DNA from 3 places in the Verrucosispora sp. SN26_14.1 genome. Region 1 is predicted to be linked to each of the others. Evidence: riboswitches for the same ligand, from Rfam matches in the RefSeq annotation. Region 1 holds a riboswitch; each other region holds the start of a gene.

Region 1 (5,180 bases):
CAGGTCCGGGGCGGTGCAGCCGACCACCGCGGTCATCGTGGCCGGCAGCCCGGCGGTCGCGGCGGCCACCGCCTCCAGGTCGGACGCGTGGAACGTCCGGCCGTTGACGAAGATCACGTCCTTCGCGCGGCCGGTCACACAGAGCCGGCCGGCGCGCTGGAAGCCCAGGTCACCGGTGCGCAGCCAGCCGTCCACGAAGGTCTCCCGGCTGGCCTGCGGATCCCGGTGGTAGCCGCGCGCCACGTTCGGGCCGCGTACCTCGACCAGGCCCACCCGCTCCTCGGGCAGCGGACGGTGTAGTTCGTCGACGACGCGTACCTCGCAGCCGGGCACGGGGTGTCCCAGGTCCATCAGCTCCACCGCGTGCGTACCCGGCGCGGTGCTCACCGCCCGGCCCTGGCTCAGCGCGGCACGGTCCAGCACCAGCGGCGCGGCGACCTCCCCGGGCGGCGGGAAGGTCACCGCGAGGGTCGCCTCCGCCAGGCCGTACACCGGTCGCAGGGCGGCCGGGGCGAGCCCGGTCGGGCGGACGTGCGTCAGGAAGGCCCGCCACACCGTGGGGGAGATGGGCTCCGCGCCCACCACCACGCACCGGACGCGGCTCAGGTCGAGCGTGGCGAGAAGATCCGTCGGGACCCGGCGGACCGCCAGCGCCAGCGCGAAGTTCGCCGCCGAGAGCAGGGTCGCGCGATGCCGGTGGGCGGCGGTGAACCACAGTGCCGGGCGCTTGGCGAACGCCATCGGAGGTACGCGGACCTGCGTGCACCCGATGGCCAGCGGGGTCAGGTGGGTGCCGATCAACCCCATGTCGTGGAAGTACGGCATCCAGGTGACCAGCACGTCGTCCGGTCCGGCGCCGCTGGCCAGCCGGGACTGCTCCACATTGGCCAGCACGTTGGCGTGGGTCAGCTCCACCCCGCGCGGCGTGCCGGTGCTGCCGGAGGAGAACTGGAGGAACGCCACGTCGTCGGGGTCGGCGGCGAACGACTCCTCCAGCGGGGGGCTGGTACGCAGGTCGGCCAGCCGCAGCACCAGGCCCGCCAGCCCGTCGGCGACCGCCCCGGTGGCGTCGTCCACCACGGTCACCGCGTCGGCGAGCAGCTCGCGCACCGCCCGTACCCGGGCCGGTTCGGGCGGCAGCGGCACCGGGACCAGCCCGGCGGCGAGCGCCCCCCAGAACAGCGGCTGGAAGTCGTCGCCGGCGTCGGCGACCAGGATCACCGGGGTGCCGGGGATCACGCCGGCCGCCCGGTAGCCGCCCGCCACCCGCAGCGACTCGTCCCGCAACTGCCGCACGGTGACGGTGCGCTCGGTGCCGTCCTCGCGAACGTGCACGACCACCTGGTCGGGTGCGCGATCTGCGGCCTGGACGAGGACGTCGAGCAGTGTCCGTCGGTCGCCGGGTCCGGCCGCAGTCTGCACGCGACGATGCTAGTGGGCATGATCGAGTACCCGGCCGACGGTCGCCGGGATGCCCGTCATCTGACACGCGACACGCCCGGCACAGCATCTGGTGTTGCCATCTCCGCACCGCACCCATATATGGTGTGCCCCGTAGCTGGTTCGACCGCCGCTCCACGGCGGTCGAGGCAAGAGGGAACCCGGTGTGAATCCGGGACTGCCCCGCAGCGGTGAGTGGGAACGACCGCCGTCATCACGCACTGGACCCGCCAGGTCTGGGAAGCGACGGCCAGTAGGCGCGAGCATCAGGCCCACGAGTCCGAAGACCTGCCAGCGCGCCGCACGCGACGTGTGCGGCGGTCGAAGGCCGCGTGGGACGGCCGACGCCAGGAGCTGGTCGTCACGGCAGCAGTGCCGTCGGCAGACCGGCGGCGTCCTCCCGCGCGGACCCGACGATCTCGGGGACAGGCGTGAGGAGGGGAACATGACGGTGACCCAGGAGCAGGCGGGGCCGGAGCAACGCCGGCACGTCATGCAGGTCCGCAAGCGGAACGGCGACACCGAGCCGGTGGACGTCAACAAGATCGTCAAGGCGGTCGAGCGGTGGGTCGCCGACCTGGACGAGATCGACCCGCTGCGGGTGGCGACGAAGACCATCAGCGGGCTGTACGACGGCGCGACCACGGCCGAGATGGACAAGCTCTCCATCCAGACCGCGGCCGAACTGATCGGTGAGGAGCCGCAGTACTCGAAGCTGGCGGCCCGACTGCTGGCCGCGTACGTGGACAAGGAGGTCCGCGGACAGCAGGTGGCCAGCTTCAGCCAGTCCATCCGGTACGCACACGGCCTGGGCCTGATCGGCGACGACACCGCCGCGTTCGTGGCCCGCAACGCCCGCAAGCTGGACGACGCCGTCGACCCGGCGGGGGACCTGCGCTTCGAGTACTTCGGCCTGCGCACCGTCGCCGACCGGTACCTGCTGCGGCACCCGCAGACCCGGCTCGTGGTGGAGACGCCGCAGTACTGGCTGCTGCGGGTCGCCTGCGGCCTGTCCCAGACGCCCGGCGAGGCGATCGGCTTCTACCGGCTGATGTCCAGCCTGGCCTACCTGCCCAGCTCGCCGACGCTGTTCAACTCCGGCACCCGGCACACGCAGATGTCCTCGTGCTTCCTGGTCGACTCGCCGCGCGACGAGCTCGACTCCATCTACGAGCGCTACCACCAGGTCGCGAAGCTGTCCAAGTTCTCCGGTGGCATCGGCATCTCCTGGTCCCGGGTGCGCGGTCGGGGCGCCCTGATCCGGGGCACCAACGGCAGGTCGAACGGCATCGTGCCGTTCCTCAAGACACTGGACGCCGGGGTGGCCGCGGTCAACCAGGGCGGCCGTCGCAAGGGCGCGGCCTGCGTCTACCTCGAACCGTGGCACCCGGACGTGGAGGAGTTCCTCGAACTGCGGGACAACACCGGCGAGGAGTCCCGGCGTACGCACAACCTGAACCTCGCCAACTGGATTCCGGACGAGTTCATGCGCCGGGTCGAGGCGGACGGCGACTGGTCGCTGGTCGACCCGTCGGACGCCCCCGAGCTGCCCGACCTGTTCGGTGAGGCGTTCGACGAGGCGTACCGCGCGGCGGAGAAGAAGGCGGTCAAGACCGTCAAGGCCCGAGACCTGTACGGCCGGATGATGCGGACGCTCGCGCAGACCGGCAACGGGTGGATGACCTTCAAGGACGCCTCGAACCGGCTCTCCAACCAGACCGGTGCCCCGGGCAACACCATCCACCTGTCGAACCTCTGCACCGAGATCCTGGAGGTCAACGACGACGCCGAGACGGCGGTCTGCAACCTCGGGTCGGTCAACCTGGGCGCGCACGTCACCGCGGACGGGGTCGACTGGGAGCGGCTGCGCGCGACGGTGCGTACCGCCGTGGTGTTCCTGGACCGGGTGATCGACATCAACTACTACCCGGCCGAGCAGGCGGCGGCGTCGAACCCGCGCTGGCGCCCCGTCGGGCTCGGGCTGATGGGCCTCCAGGACGCGCTCTTCACGCTGCGCCTGCCGTTCGACTCCCCGGCCGCCCGGGAACTGTCGACCCGCGTGCAGGAGGAGATCTTCCTGACCGCGTTGGAGACCTCCGCCGGGCTCGCCGAGCGGTTCGGCCCGCATCCCGCGTACGCCGAGACCCGCGCCGCCCGGGGTGAGCTGCACCCGGACCTGTGGGGCGCCGAGGTCGGCCAGACCGAGCGGTGGGCCGCGCTGCGCGAGACGATCGGTCGGCACGGCCTGCGGAACTCGCTGCTGGTGGCGATCGCCCCGACCGCCACCATCGCCTCGATCGCCGGCTGCTACGAGTGCATCGAGCCGCAGGTGTCCAACCTGTTCAAGCGCGAGACGATGTCCGGCGAGTTCCTCCAGATCAACACCTATCTGGTCCGCGAACTGAAGGCGCGCGGGCTGTGGACGGCCCCGATCCGGGAGCAGATCAAGCGCGCCGAGGGTTCCGTGCAGGGCGTGGTCGAGCTGCCCGCCGACGTACGCGAGCTGTTCCGGACCGCGTGGGAGCTGCCGCAGCGGGCGCTGATCGACCTGGCGGCGGCCCGCGCCCCCTTCATCGACCAGTCGCAGTCGCTGAACCTGTTCCTGAGCGCGCCGACCATCGGCAAGCTCTCCTCGATGTACCTGTACGCCTGGAAGTCCGGGCTGAAGACCACCTACTACCTGCGGTCGCGTCCGGCGACCCGAATCCAGCAGGCCACTGTCGCCGTCACCCCGAGCGTCACGCCGGTCGTGGCGGTCAGCGACGACGAGGCGTTGGCCTGCTCCCTGGAGAACCCCGAGAGCTGCGAGGCATGCCAGTGACCACCGTCTCCGAGACCAGCACCAGCACCGGCGTGGGGGAGCGGCACCTGCTGCTCGACCCCGGCATGGACCTGACCCTGCGGCCGATGCGCTACCCGCAGTTCTTCGACCGCTTCAAGGACGCCATCAAGAACACCTGGACGGTGGAGGAGGTCGATCTGCACTCCGACCTCGCCGACCTGGCCAAACTCTCCCCGGCCGAGCAGCACCTGGTGTCCCGGCTCGTGGCGTTCTTCGCCACCGGCGACACCATCGTCGCCAACAACCTCGTGCTCAACCTCTATCAGCACGTCAACTCGCCGGAAGGCCGGCTGTACCTCTCCCGGCAGCTGTTCGAGGAAGCGGTGCACGTCCAGTTCTACCTGAACCTGCTGGACACCTACGTTCCGGACGAAAAGGAACGGTTCGAGGCGTTCGCGGCGGTGGAGAACATCCCGTCGATCGCCCGCAAGGCCGAGTTCTGCTTCAAGTGGATCGACTCCATCTTCGACCTGCGCGAGCTGCGGACCCGCGAGGACCGGCGGGCCTTCCTGCTGAACCTGATCTGCTTCGCCGCCTGCATCGAGGGCCTGTTCTTCTACGGCGCTTTCGCCTACGTCTACTTCCTGCGCTCCCGGGGGCTGCTGCACGGCCTCGCCTCGGGCACCAACTGGGTGTTCCGCGACGAGTCCATGCACATGGCCTTCGCCTTCGACGTGGTCGACACCGTCCGCGCCGAGGAGCCGGACCTGTTCGACGCCGAGCTGGAGCAGCAGGTCAAGGACATGCTGGCCGAGGCGGTCGAGTGCGAGGTGCAGTTCGCCGTCGACCTGCTGGAGCAGGGCGTCTCCGGCATGTCGCCGGCCGACATGCGGGAGTACCTCCAGCACGTGGCCGACCGGCGGCTGGCCGTCCTCGGCATCGCACCGATGTACGGCAG
Region 2 (6,454 bases), on a different contig from region 1:
ACGCGACGGCGGACCACGATCGGCTCTTCCTCGGCGGGGCCGGTGTGCTGCGTACGGTGGATGCGGTCGGTCTGCGGGTCGTCGCCGAACGACCGGTCGACGCCCCCGTCACCGGTCTCGTCCTCGGCCCCGACGGTGGCCGTCTCTATGTGGGTGGGCCGTCGGCGGTGCGGTGGCTCGACCCGACCAGCGGTGCCGAACTGGGTCGTGTCGCCGTGCCCGGCCTGGTGGGGTTGCGGGGTCCGGTGCCGTCGTCCTGAGCGGGTGTCACCGTCGGTCAGAAGAGGGATTCCCGGTGTGACCGGGACGTCCGACCCGTCCGATTAGGGTGACCAGCGTCGTCGTACGTTAGGGGGATCAGAGAACAGGATCGGGCCACCAGTGGGCTCCTGAGGCCGCGTCTTCTCTGGTACGAACGTAGGAGTTTCGACGAGAGGACAGCGCCCTTATGACCCATGCCCTGGTCACCGCCGAGAACCTCAACGACGCGCTCGACGACATCGTGGATCGGGTGCCCGGCGCCAAGTTCGCGGTGGTGCTCTCCCCGGACGGCATCATGCTGGGGGCCTCGCGGGGCATCGACGAGGAGATCGCCGAGGAACTGTCCAGTGTGGTCTGTGGGCTCCAGGCGCTCGGTCTGGCCGCCGCCCGATTGTGCGGTGAGGGTGAGCTGCACCAGGTGGTGGTGCAGATGTCGCGGGCGTTCCTGTTCCACGCCACCACCGGCAACGGGGCGATCCTCACCGTCGGTATCGACGGCTCGGCGGAGGTGGGGGACATGGCGTACGAGGTCGCCCTCTTCTGTGCCAGGGCCGGGCACCATCTGCCGGTGTACGTGGAGCCGGCGCCCCACCTGACCGGGCGGTGACCCGCTAGCCGCGGTCGCGCTGCGCGTCGTACGACGGCGCCGGGTTGGCCACCTGCCACAGTTCGGCCGGCAGGTTCGCGATGACGTCGTCGTGGTCGGCGGGGGCGACGTCACCTCGAATGGTGTCCAGGACCGCCCGGATGCCGGCCTCGGCCAGGTCGGGATCGACGTCGGCACGGCCGCCGACGCGGTCGACGAACACGTCGAGCCCGAAGCGTTCGGCGGTCTCGCTGGGCGCGAACGTGTACGCCCGCAGCCCTTCCGGGAGTCGGTCGGCCAGGTCCCGTGCCTCGCCGCCGTCGATCCGCTCGGCGAGCGTGGTCAGGGTGGCGCGCGCGATGGCGGTCGCCTGCTCCGTCGACGCGCCGGTGCGGTGCGCCACGGAGTCGATGAACTCGTTCTCGTCCAACCGGTCGGCCCCTTCTCGCAACGGATCTGGCGTCTACCCGTGAATCGTCGTGACAAACGGCACTCTTCACCCGCGTACGGTCGCGGTGGCATCGACGAGTCTTGTGCGTCGGTGTGCGGAACGGATAACGTCGCGCCGTCGCGGTAACGGGAAGCCGGTGTGATACCGGCGCGGCCCTCGCCACTGTGACCGGGGAGTTCACTCCGACTTGTACGCCACTGGGTCCGTGGAGGACCTGGGAAGGCCGGAGTACGCGACGATCCGGGAGCCAGGAGACCGACCCCGACATGTGATCTCGTCCACGAGGTGTTGGAAGGGGAGGTCGACTCATGCACATCGCTGAGGGCTACCTACCACCGGTGCAGGCGGCGGCATGGTTCGCGGTCTCGACACCGTTCGTCATCCACGGTGCGCGCAACCTGGTCCAGCAGGTCCGCGCGAACCCCGACGCGAAGCTGTTGCTCGGCGCGGCCGGGGCGTTCACCTTCGTCCTGTCGGCGCTGAAGATCCCTTCGGTGACCGGCTCCTGTTCCCATCCGACGGGTGTGGGTCTCGGCGCGATCCTGTTCCGGGCACCGGTGATGAGTGTGCTCGGCACGATCGTGTTGCTGTTCCAGGCGCTCCTCCTGGCGCACGGCGGGTTGAGCACGCTCGGCGCGAACGTCTTCTCGATGGCCATCGTCGGCCCCTGGGTGGCCTTCGGCGTGTACGCGCTGATCCGCCGGTTCGGTGGCGGCCTCGGCATCTCGGTGTTCTTCGCCGCTGCCCTGGCCGACCTGGCGACGTACTGCGTGACCAGCGCGCAGCTCGCGCTGGCCTTCCCGGATCCGGATTCGGGCTTCGTCGGCGCGCTGGCCAAGTTCGGGTCCATCTTCGCGGTCACCCAGATCCCGCTGGCGATCAGCGAGGGGCTGCTCACGGTCCTGGTGGTCCGGCTGCTGGTCCGGGTGAGCCCGCAGGAACTCCGCCGGCTCGGCATCCTGCGCCGTCCGGCCCCGACGACCCAGGGAGCGGTGGCGTGAAGTCGTTCGGCCGGACCAACCTGTTGTTGCTGCTCGCCGTGGTGGCGTTGGCGGTGGCGCCGCTGGTGCTGGGGCTCGGCAGCGGCGAGGAGCCGTTCGCCGGTGCCGACGCCCTCGCCGAGGAGGCGATCGTCAACGACCATCCCGACTACGAGCCGTGGTTCAGTTCGATCTACGAACCGCCGTCGGGTGAGATCGAGTCGGCGTTGTTCGCGCTTCAGGCCGCCCTCGGTGCCGGGTTCCTCGGCTATTACTTCGGGGTGGCCCGGACCCGGCAGCGGCTGCGTGGCGAGCAGTCCGCGACCGGGGAGAAGACCACCGACTAGTGCTCGCGTTGGACGTGGCGGCGTACGCCAGCCCCTGGCGACGTCGCCACCCGGCGGAGAAGGCTCTGTTGGCCCTGGGGCTGTTGGGCTGCGCCCTGCTCCTGCCGCCGTGGCCGGGCGCCCTGGTGGTGGGCCTGACCGCAGCGGTGGCGTTGCTCGGGCCGGCGGCGCTTCCGCCGCGTCTGCTGGTGCGGGTGGCCCGGACGCCGTTGCTGTTCATCCTGACCGGCTCGGTGCCGATGCTGGTGGCGGTCTCCGGTCCGACACAGTTCCGGTGGGCGCCGGAGGGGCTGGTGACGGCCGCCACGACCGCCGGTCGGGCCTGCGCCGCGCTGCTCTGCCTGCTGCTGTTCGCCGCCACCACGCCGCTGGCCGACGTGCTGCCCCGGCTCCAGCGTCTCGGGGTGCCCAGCGCGGTCACCGAGGTGGCCGCGCTGATCTATCGGATGCTGTTCCTGCTGCTGGAGAGTGTGCACGCGGTGCGGCAGGCCCAGGCGGCCCGGCTGGGTTACCGGACCTGGGCCAGCACCTACCGGTCGCTGGCCGGGCAGGCCGGCGCGGTCTTCGTCCGGGCGTTCTCGCTGGCCCGGCGCTGGGAGGAGGGGTTGGCGCTGCGCGGTTACACCGGCTCGTTGGCGGTACGCACCGAGGTCCGCCAGCCGTCGGCGGCGTTCCTGGTCGTCACCGTGCTGCTGCTGGCGGCGGTGGTGCTGGCCACCCGGTTGCTGGTGGTGCTCGGGTGAGCGGCGATCCGCCGCTGTTGGAGCTGCGCGGGGTCAGTTTCGGGTACGAGGCGGAGCGTCCGGTACTGACCGGCGCCGACCTGTCGGTGCCGGCCGGGCGGCGGATGGCCGTGCTGGGGCCCAACGGCGGTGGCAAGACGACCCTGTTCCGGCTGATGGTCGGATCGCTGGCCGCCGACGCCGGCACGGTGCTGGTCGGCGGGGTGCCGCTGCGCCGGACCCGGGCGGGGCTGCTGGACGTCCGTCAGCAGGTGCAGCTGGTGCTCCAGGACCCCGACGACCAGTTGTTCGCCGCGACCGTCTTCCAGGACGTCTCGTTCGGGCCGGTCAACCTCGGTCTGGACGACGCGCAGGTGCGGCAGCGGTGTACCGAGGCGCTGGCCGCGTTGGAGATCGGCGACCTCGCCGACCGTCCCACCCACCTGCTCTCGTACGGCCAGCGTAAGCGGGTGGCGATCGCCGGGGCGGTGGCGTTGCGGCCCCGGGTGCTGATCCTGGACGAGCCGACCGCCGGACTCGACCCGTCGGGGGTGGAGGCGTTGCTGCGCACGCTCGACGCCCTGCACCGGGCCGGCACCACGCTGCTGCTCGCCACGCACGACGTGGACCTGGCGTACCGGTGGGCCGACGAACGGGTACTGGTGGCGGGTGGCCGGATCCGGCAGGGGGTGTCCGGCGCCGAGTTGGGCGGCGGAGACCTGCTCGACGGTGCCGCGTTGACTCCGGCGTGGGCACCGGTGGTGCATCGGCTGCTGGACCGCGTACCCGGCCTGGCCGGGGCCCGTCCGCGTACCCCGGGGGAGTTGGCGCGGCTCCTGGAGACTCCGGTCGGTACCGCCCGAAAGGTTCCGGAAGGACCTTGACGCATCGATCAACTTAGTTACGATCTGCGTAATGCGACGGATTTGCCCGGAGCGCGACACCGGCTCCGACCCGACCGACGTCCACCCCGCCTGGCTGCCGCCGGCCGCGTTCCGCGCCGTCGGTTCCCGGCACACCCTCGTCCACGGTGACGGCCTGCTCGTCGACACCGTGTGGCACGAGGTCCGGACCGCCTGCGCCACCCACGGCGGCACGGTCCGCCGGTCCGCCGACGGCCCACCCGCCCACCTCGTCCTCACCCTGACCGACCACCGCGCGTCCGCAGTGGACGACGACGGGACGCAGCGCGTCCTCGACGCCGCGCGGGCCGACCTGGACGCCGCCGGTGGCGGTCCGCTCGGTCCCGAGGGGTACGCGGCCGTCCGCCACGGCGAGGTCACGGTGGTGCTGGCCGACGCACCGGCGGGCCTGCTCCACGGGCTGTTCCACGTGGTCCGGCTCGGGGAGTCGGCGTTCGGCGCACCGCATCCGGCGCGGGCGTACCGGCCGGTGATGCGGCGACGGATGCTGAACCACTGGGACAACGTCGACGTGCATCCGGTGATGGGCCAGGTCGAACGCGGGTACGCCGGCGGGTCGATCCTCTGGCGTGCCGGCCGGGCACATCCGGACCGGGCGCGGGTGCGGGCGTACGCGCGGTTGCTGGCGGCGTGCGGGATCAACGCGGTGTCGGTGAACAACGTCAACGTGCACGCCACCGAGGCGCGGCTGCTCACCGACCGGCTCGACGACGTCGCCGAGATCGCCGAGGACCTGCGTCCGTACGGCATCCGGGTGCACCTGTCGGTGAACTTCGCCGCGCCGGTGATGGTCGGTGGGCTGCCCACCGCCGACCCGCTCGACGAGACGGTGCGTGCCTGGTGGGCCGGGACCACCGCCCGGGTCTACGCCCGCATCCCGGACTTCGGCGGATACCTCGTGAAGGCCGACTCGGAGGGACAGCCCGGCCCGTTCAGCTACGGCCGCGACCACGCCGACGGGGCGAACCTGCTGGCCGAGGCGCTGGCACCGTACGGGGGCGTGGTGCACTGGCGGGCCTTCGTCTACAACCACCGGCAGGACTGGCGGGACCGCTCCACCGACCGGGCCCGCGCCGCCGGTGACCACTTCGCCCCGCTCGACGGTCGCTTCCGGGACAACGTGATCGTGCAGGTCAAGCACGGTCCGCTGGACTTCCAGACCCGGGAGCCGGTGTCACCGGTGATCACGGCGATGCCGGACACCCGGTTGGCGGTGGAGTTCCAGGTGACCCAGGAGTACACCGGGCAGCAGCGGCACGTCTGCTATCTGGCGCCCTGGTGGCACGAGGTGCTGCGGTTCACGCCGTGGGGCGAGGACGGGCCGACGGTCGCCGACGTGGCAGCCGACGGGGGCGGGCTGGCCGCCGTCTCCAACGTGGGCGACGACCCGTTCTGGACCGGTCACCCACTGGCCCAGGCCAACCTGTACGCCTACGGCCGGCTCGCCTGGGACCCGCGTCTGCGCCCGGAGGACGTGCTCGACGAGTGGATCGACCTGACCTTCGATCCGGCGGCCAGCGCCGATCCCGAGCTGCTGCGGCGGACGCTGCACGGGGTCATGGACGACTCGTGGCGCACCTACGAGCGGTACACCGCCCCGCTGGGGGTGGGTTTCATGGTGCGCCCCGGGCGTCACTACGGCCCGGACGTCGACGGGTACGAGTACACGAGCTGGGGCACCTACCACTTCGCCGACCGGGACGGGGTGGGCGTGGACCGCACCCGGGCCACCGGCACCGGCTTCACCGGCCAGTACCCGCCACCCTGGTCGCAGGTGTACGAGTCGGTGGAGCAGTGCCCCGACGAGCTGCTGCTCTTCTTCCACCACGTGCGCTACGACCACGTGCTGCACAGCGGCAGCACCGTCGTGCAGCACATCTATGACACGCACTTCGCCGGGGTGGCGGAGGTGGCGGCGATGAGCGACCGCTGGGCGGCGCTGGACGGGCTGGTCGACCCGGTCGTGTACGCCCGGGTGGACGAGCGCCTGACGGAGCAGCGGCGCAGCGCCCAGGAGTGGTGCGATCAGATCAACGCGTACTTCCATCGCAAGTCCGGAGTGCCGGACACGTACGGTCGTCCGCTGTTCTGAGGCCGCGCGGACGTCGGTGGGTCGCACGGGGGTTGACCGACTCCGGTAGCGTGTCGGCGGTCTGGCTGGGGGAGGTCCCCCAGAGTTTGTCA
Region 3 (6,454 bases), on a different contig from region 1:
GGAAGACCAGCGTGGACGCCGTCTGGTACTACCCGGAGCCGTTGCCGGAGGCGGAGATGGTCCGGGACCGGGTCGCGTTCTGGAAGGACGTCACGGTCGTCGGGTGACCACCAGCGCGGTCGCCCAGAGCACCACGGCCGCGCCGAGCGAGGCGACAGCCGCCGCGAGTTCCGGCATTCCCCAGACGTACGCGCCGAAGGACGCGACCGCCACCAGGGCGAGTGCGAGCGCTGTCCACACGTACTCGCGTTGGCGGAGGATCGCGACGAGCGGCACGAAGTGCGCCGCGACGATGACCAGGACGAGGGTGGGGATCAGCCTCGGGTGTCCGGTCGGCACGGCGACCAGGCAGACGCCGCCGATCAACAGTCCCTGCACGACGCCGACCCGGTTGAACCGGCGCATCCAGGACGCCGACAGTCGGCGGTGGTCCTGCGGTCGAGGCCGGGTCATCCCCAGGGCGAGGACGATGGCGGTGATCACGGTCGCGGCGACGAGCAGCGGGATGCGCGCGGCGGTGGGCGCGAGGTGCAGTCCGGAGACCGCCCAGAGCAGGGCGAAGCCAGCGAGGACGAGGGTCCCGGTGCGGGCCAGGGCGCGCTCGGACACGGCGACGTCCTCGGTGCGCGTGCGGGTTTCTCCGGTGTCGGTCATGACGTCCCTTCCCTGGTCACGGAGCCGGGCAGCAGGTGTCCGAGCAGAAGTTTGAGGATGAGCATCGGTGCCAGCCAGGCGAGTGCCGTCGGGACCGGTGACAGCGTGACCGCCGCGACGAGCAGCACGGTCGCGGCCGCGAACGCGAGTGGGCGTTTCAGCGTCGGTCCGGCGATGGCGATCGGTACGGCGGCGGCGAGGGTGCCGGCGTAGAGCACGATCGCGGTCGACCACGGGTACGCGGGCAGGACTAACGCGACGACGGGCAGGTGGACGTGGGCCGCCACGAAGACCAGTTGTCGTCGGACAGCGTCGGTGCCGGTATGGAACCGCCTCGACGCGGACACGGTGGCGTTCACGACGGCACCACCGAACAGGTCGAACCCGAGCACCGTCAGCAGGAGCACGATCGGCACCGGGTAGCCGGCAGCGGCGCCGACGGCCCCGGCGACGGTCGCGCCGATACCTGCGGTGAGGTAGCTGAGCCGACTTTCCGCCCGCGTGGCCCCGGGCGCGACGAGCAGGTCGTTGAGCCGCGAGACCGGACCGCGCGACGGAAGCGGGGGCGTTGTCGTGGGCATGGCTGCCGTTCGCTCGCAGGACGGGTGGTGAACTATCGCTCAGCATAGTGAACGTTTATGCACCCGTCGAGTCGAGGGTCTGTCCGGAGGAGCCCGACTCGACGACGTCACTCAGCCGTCGGCCGGGACGGGCTCCTGGATCGCCGTGCCGGAGTAGAGCCGGTCGATGGTGCCCCACCAGCGCCGCAGGCCGTCGTGGCCCATCGGATCGGTGCCGAGCACGTCGGTGATGCGGTCGCGCAGCAGGATGATGGAGAGCTCGTGGGCCAGCAGCACGACCGCGAGCTGTGCCCGGTCCACGTCCGGGGCGACCGCGCCCGCGTCGGCCATCCGGTGCATGAGCGAGTCGGCGAACCCCTGCAGCATCCGATACGCCTCGACCGAGCGCGACGTGGTGCCGACGAGCAGGTGCGCGAGATACCGGGTGGCCGACGGGGAGGACAGCGCGTCGGCCGACGCGAGGAAGCGGTCGGGCGGGCCGGAACCGGCTGTCTCGGCGAGTGCCTCCAGCGCGTTGCCCAACACGCCCAGCACGTGCGCGTCCACGGCGGCGACCAGGCCCTCCCGCGACCCGTAGTGCTTGATGATGAGCGACTGCGAGACTCCCGCGCGCTCCGCCACCTGCTTGAGCGACGCGGCCGCCGGCCACTGTTCGCCGAAGAGTTCCAGGGCCGTGTCCCGAATGATCGCCTTGGCGGTGCGATCCTCGGGTGCATACATGTTCACCACAGTAGCAATCCCGGCGTTCGCTGCGAACGGGCCGGCAGTGCCACCGGCGTCAGGTCAGTGCCCCGGCCATCCGCCGCACTCCTTCGGCGACCAGTTCGGGGGTGGTGCCGAGGTTGAATCGCGCGTGTCCCGCTCCCCCGGTGCCGAAGACGGGGCCGGGACTGAGCGCCACCCGGCCGCGTTCGAGGAAAGTCGCGGCGGGGTCGTCACCGAGACCGAGGGCGCGGCAGTCGAGCCAGGCCAGATAGGTGCCCTCGCCAGGGCGGTATCGGACCGCGGGAAGGTGTTCGGCGAGTAGCCGGGCGAGGAGACGACGGTTCTCGTCGAGATCGGCCAGGAGGGCGTCGAGCCAATCGCCGCCGTCCCGCAGGGCGGCGACGTGGGCCAGCACTCCGACATGGCTGGGGCTCTCGTTGACCCAGGCGGGGATGCGGGCGAGATCGTCGACCGCGGCGGGTCCGGCGACGGCGACGGCGGCCTTGAGACCGGCGAGGTTCCACGCCTTGGACGCGGAGATCACCGAGAAGCCGTTCTCGGCGCCCGGCACGCTCAGGTACGGCGTGAACCTCGCCCCGGCCAGCACCAGCGGCGCGTGGATCTCGTCGACCACCACACGCACACCATGTCGGTCCGCCAGTGCGGCGACCTCGGCGAGTTCGTCGGCGGTGTGCACGCTGCCGGTCGGGTTGTGCGGGCTGCACAGCAGGTACGCGGGCCGGGAGCCACGACGTGCCGCGCGCCGGAACGCGTCGTCCAGGACCGTCATGTCGATCCGGCCGTCCGCGCCGAGCGGGGCCTCTTCGATGGGGCGACCGGTACGCCCCACCACCTGGTAGAACGGCGCGTAGACCGGGCAGTTGACCACGACAGCGTCCGTCCGGCCGCAGATCACGTCGAGGACCTCGACGATGCCGCTCATCACGTCCGGGACCATCGTGGTGCGGTCCACGGCGATGCCGTCGAAGTCCCAGCGGTCGCGGGCGAAGTTGGCGAGCGCCTCGGCGTAGGCGGTGCCGGCGGGGTAGCCCGTGTCACCACGTCGGACGGCCTCGATGATCGCGTCGACGACCGGCCCGGCCAGCGGCGCGTCCAGCTCCGCCACGAACATCGGCAGCACGTCGCCCGGGTGGGCGCGCCACTTCTCGCTCGTCCGCTTCCGGAGCTGATCGAGGGTGAGCTGCCGCAGGGGCGTGGTCTCGGAGGTCACGACACCGAGACTAGTGACTCGATCTTCCGGCAGCGCCGACGGACGACGGTGTCCGGTAGGGTGCTCGGCGGCACGAACTGTTGCGAGGTGCCCCGCCGGTGGTGGGGAGAATCGGGAAGCCGGTGAGAGTCCGGCACGGGCCCGCCGCGGTGACCGGGGAGCTGCCGCCCACGCGCGTCACGCGCAGCCACTGGCCCGGCTCGGGCCGGGAAGGCGGGCGGTGAGGTGACGATCCGGAAGTCCGAAGACCGGCCTCGCGCCTGGTTGCCCTGCCGTGAGGGCAGGGCCTGGAGCGCAGCGGGAGCCTGCCCATGTTCGACGATGTGTACGAGGTCATCCACGCCCGCCGGGACGTACGGGGCGAGTTCACCGGCGCGCCGATCCCGGCCGAGGTCCTCGATCGGGTGCTGGCCGCCGCGCATGCCGCGCCCAGCGTCGGCCTGTCGCAGCCGTGGGACTTCATCCTGGTCCGCGATCCTGGGTTGCGGGCGGAGTTCCACCGCCACGTGCAGCAGGAACGGGACGTCTTCGCCGCCGGTCTGCACGGGGAGGAGGCGCGCCGGTTCAGCCGGATCAAGATCGACGGGGTGTTGGAGTCGACGCTCTCCGTCGTGGTGACGTACGACCCGGACCGGGGGTCCCCGACGGTGCTGGGTCGGCACGCCATCGCCGACGCCGGCCTGTACTCGGTGTGCCTGGCGATCCAGAATCTGTGGCTGGCGGCCACGGCCGAGCGGCTCGGCGTGGGGTGGGTCTCGTTCTACCGGGAGCCGTTCGTGCGGGACCTGCTGCGGATCCCGGCGGGTGTCCGCCCGGTGGCCTGGCTGTGCCTGGGTCCGGTCACCCACCTGGAGCAGGTGCCGGACCTGGAGCGACACGGCTGGCGGCAGCGCCGTCCCTGGCAGGCAGCGGTGCACCGGGACCGGTGGGAGCCGTCGGACCACTGACCCCGGGTACGCGTCAGCCGGGGGCGAGGAGGCAGAACTCGTTGCCTTCCGGGTCGGCCATGACCGTCCACGGGAGATCGTCGCGGCCCACGTCCACGGTGGTGGCGCCCAGGGCCCGCAGCCTGTCCACCTCGACCTGCGGGTCGTCACCGGGATACGGGCGGACGTCGAGGTGGACCCGGTTCCAGCCGGTCTTCGCGTCGGGCGTGCGGAGGAAGTGCAGGTACGGGCCCACGTCGGCGGCGGAGCGCAGGACCGCTGCGCGGTCGGTGATGTCGTGCAGACGCCAGTCCGTGGCGGTGCTCCAGAAGTCGGCCATGGCGCGCGGGTCCGCGCAGTCGACCACGACGGCGGCGACCGGTCCGACGTCCTGGAGCGTCGGCCGGGGTTCCAGGACGCAGAACTCGTTGCCCTCCGGGTCGGCCATCACCGTCCACGGGACGTCGCCCTGACCCACGTCGGCGGGGGTGGCGCCGAGTTCCTTCAGACGCGCGACCGTCGCGGCGTGATGGTCCGCCGAGGTGGTGGCGAGGTCGAGGTGTACCCGGTTCTTCGCCGTCTTGGGTTCTGCGGAGACGACGAGGTCGACGAAGACGGCGACCGGGTCGGGATAGTCGACACCCTCGGGTTCGAGGTTGGTGACGCCTGGCTCCTCGCTGGAGATCCCCCAACCGAGCGCCGCCGCCCAGAAACCGCCCAGCGCGGAGTCGTCCCGGGCCTTCATGTTGATCTGCACGAGTCGCGTTGCCATCCGGCGATGCTAGCGGCATCGCGAAACGAATTCGATTTACTTGATGCCAGTCGATACACCTCCGTGAAGTTTCGGAATTCACGCCCGACTTGTCCGTATTAGAGCTTTATCGTGTCCCTGCGTGACAGCACGCCAACGGGGATGCACGAGGAGGACAAGTTGACTGGACCGACAGGGATGACGACGGGCGAGTCGAGCAGTCGAGGAGGTCGTCGCAAGCTCAAGGCGATCCTGGCCGGCGGGCTCGCGCTCGGCCTCGGCGCCACGATCACCCTCGCCGCCTGGAACGACTCCGAGTACGCCTCGGGCACGTTCACCGCCGGTAGCTTCAGCATGGAGGGCAGCACGGACGGCACCACCTACGCCGAGCACCCGACCGCCGGCACGGCGGCGGCGTTGGCGTTCAGCACGGGCTTCGACAACATGAGCCCGGACGACGTGGTCGCCGCACCGTTCGCGGTGCGCCTGACCGCGGCCACGACGTACGACGCGACCGTCACGGTGGCCTCGGCCACCCCCGCACCGCCCACCTTCGTCGGGCTCACCTACGGCATCGCGACCGTCCCGACGTTCGGCGACTGCAGCCCGGAACCCACGACTCCGACGTGGATCGTGGCCGAGGGCACCGCACTCGACTCGGTGACCGGTGCGGTGTCGTTCAACCTGACCCAGGGCACTCCGCCCACGACACCCGGCGCTCCGGTGTTCCTGTGCTTCGTCGTCACGGCGGACGACGGTCTGGTGCAGGGCACGTCGGTCACGGAGACCTGGCAGCTCCTCGCCGAATCCGTGTAGGTGGTGGCCGTGGTCAACCGTCGCACGCCGGCCGGGACACCACGGCTCCGCCGGACCCGTGCCGTACTCGCCGGTGCCCTGGTCATCGGCCTGGGCACGACGTCCACGCTCGCCGCGTGGACGGACGGCGAGTACGGCACCGGGTCGTTCGCGGCCAGTGTCTTCGGCACCGAGTCGCAGACCGCGTCGAGTACCTGGGCCAGCCACACCCCGGCGGTGAACGCCGCGACGCTGGCGTTCACCGCGACGGCGATGTCCCCCTCGGTCTCGTTCTACGCCTACCTCGACATCCGGACGACAGCCACGACGAACGTCGGCGGCACGGTGGCGCTGACCGGTTCGTCCAACAACGCCGGTGCCCTGCTGCCGGTACTGGAGTACCGCGTGGTGCGGACCGCCACCACCAGCACCACCTGCGCGGCCGCCGCCTTCACCGGTACGCCGACATGGATCGTCGGGCCCAGCTACCTGGGCATCACCTCGGTTCCCGGGTCGCCGGTGTCGTCGGCCATCACGGCGCCGGCCGGCGCGACGCCACAGTTGCGGTTCTGCTTCGAGGCACGTGTGCAGTCCGGAGCCGGCAACGCGTACCAGGGCACCACCGGTGCGGTCACCTGGGAATTCACTGCCACGTCTACGTAAAGGACCGGTCGGATGGTGGGACCAGCGCGTCAGCGGCGTCGACTCCTCGCGAGGGTCGGCGATCTGGCGCTGACCCTGCTCGCCGTCGGCGGGACGGTGTGCGTCGTCCTCGTCCCGCTGGCGTTCTTCTTCGACATCTCGCTCATCC

What was found. A riboswitch is a leader RNA that binds a small molecule or an ion and turns the genes downstream of it on or off. The one in region 1 is predicted to bind cobalamin.
Region 2: it holds a riboswitch for cobalamin, as region 1 does, so the genes downstream of both, EYA84_RS09375 (energy-coupling factor ABC transporter permease) here and EYA84_RS24795 (ribonucleoside-diphosphate reductase subunit alpha) in region 1, are expected to answer to the same signal.
Region 3: it holds a riboswitch for cobalamin, as region 1 does, so the genes downstream of both, bluB (5,6-dimethylbenzimidazole synthase) here and EYA84_RS24795 (ribonucleoside-diphosphate reductase subunit alpha) in region 1, are expected to answer to the same signal.

The regions. Positions count from the first base shown of each region.
Region 1 covers NZ_SISL01000376.1:17-5,196, forward strand. Annotated here, with positions in the region: partial or broken gene EYA84_RS24790 (AMP-binding protein) at 1-1,422, opposite strand, end outside; cobalamin riboswitch at 1,543-1,751, shown strand; gene EYA84_RS24795 (ribonucleoside-diphosphate reductase subunit alpha) at 1,886-4,261, shown strand; gene EYA84_RS24800 (ribonucleotide-diphosphate reductase subunit beta) at 4,258-5,180, shown strand, end outside.
Region 2 covers NZ_SISL01000066.1:1,021-7,474, reverse strand. Annotated here, with positions in the region: gene EYA84_RS09390 (YncE family protein) at 1-260, shown strand, start outside; gene EYA84_RS09385 (roadblock/LC7 domain-containing protein) at 449-868, shown strand; gene EYA84_RS09380 (DUF2267 domain-containing protein) at 873-1,277, opposite strand; cobalamin riboswitch at 1,372-1,577, shown strand; gene EYA84_RS09375 (energy-coupling factor ABC transporter permease) at 1,607-2,299, shown strand; gene EYA84_RS09370 (energy-coupling factor ABC transporter substrate-binding protein) at 2,296-2,625, shown strand; gene cbiQ (cobalt ECF transporter T component CbiQ) at 2,625-3,368, shown strand; gene EYA84_RS09360 (energy-coupling factor ABC transporter ATP-binding protein) at 3,365-4,231, shown strand; gene EYA84_RS09355 (alpha-glucuronidase) at 4,263-6,362, shown strand.
Region 3 covers NZ_SISL01000112.1:6,558-13,011, forward strand. Annotated here, with positions in the region: gene EYA84_RS13050 (DUF427 domain-containing protein) at 1-107, shown strand, start outside; gene EYA84_RS13055 (hypothetical protein) at 91-654, opposite strand; gene EYA84_RS13060 (hypothetical protein) at 651-1,235, opposite strand; gene EYA84_RS13065 (TetR/AcrR family transcriptional regulator) at 1,347-1,955, opposite strand; gene EYA84_RS13070 (MalY/PatB family protein) at 2,014-3,171, opposite strand; cobalamin riboswitch at 3,240-3,443, shown strand; gene bluB (5,6-dimethylbenzimidazole synthase) at 3,483-4,118, shown strand; gene EYA84_RS13080 (VOC family protein) at 4,132-4,869, opposite strand; gene EYA84_RS13085 (SipW-dependent-type signal peptide-containing protein) at 5,029-5,664, shown strand; gene EYA84_RS13090 (hypothetical protein) at 5,674-6,306, shown strand; gene EYA84_RS13095 (signal peptidase I) at 6,319-6,454, shown strand, end outside.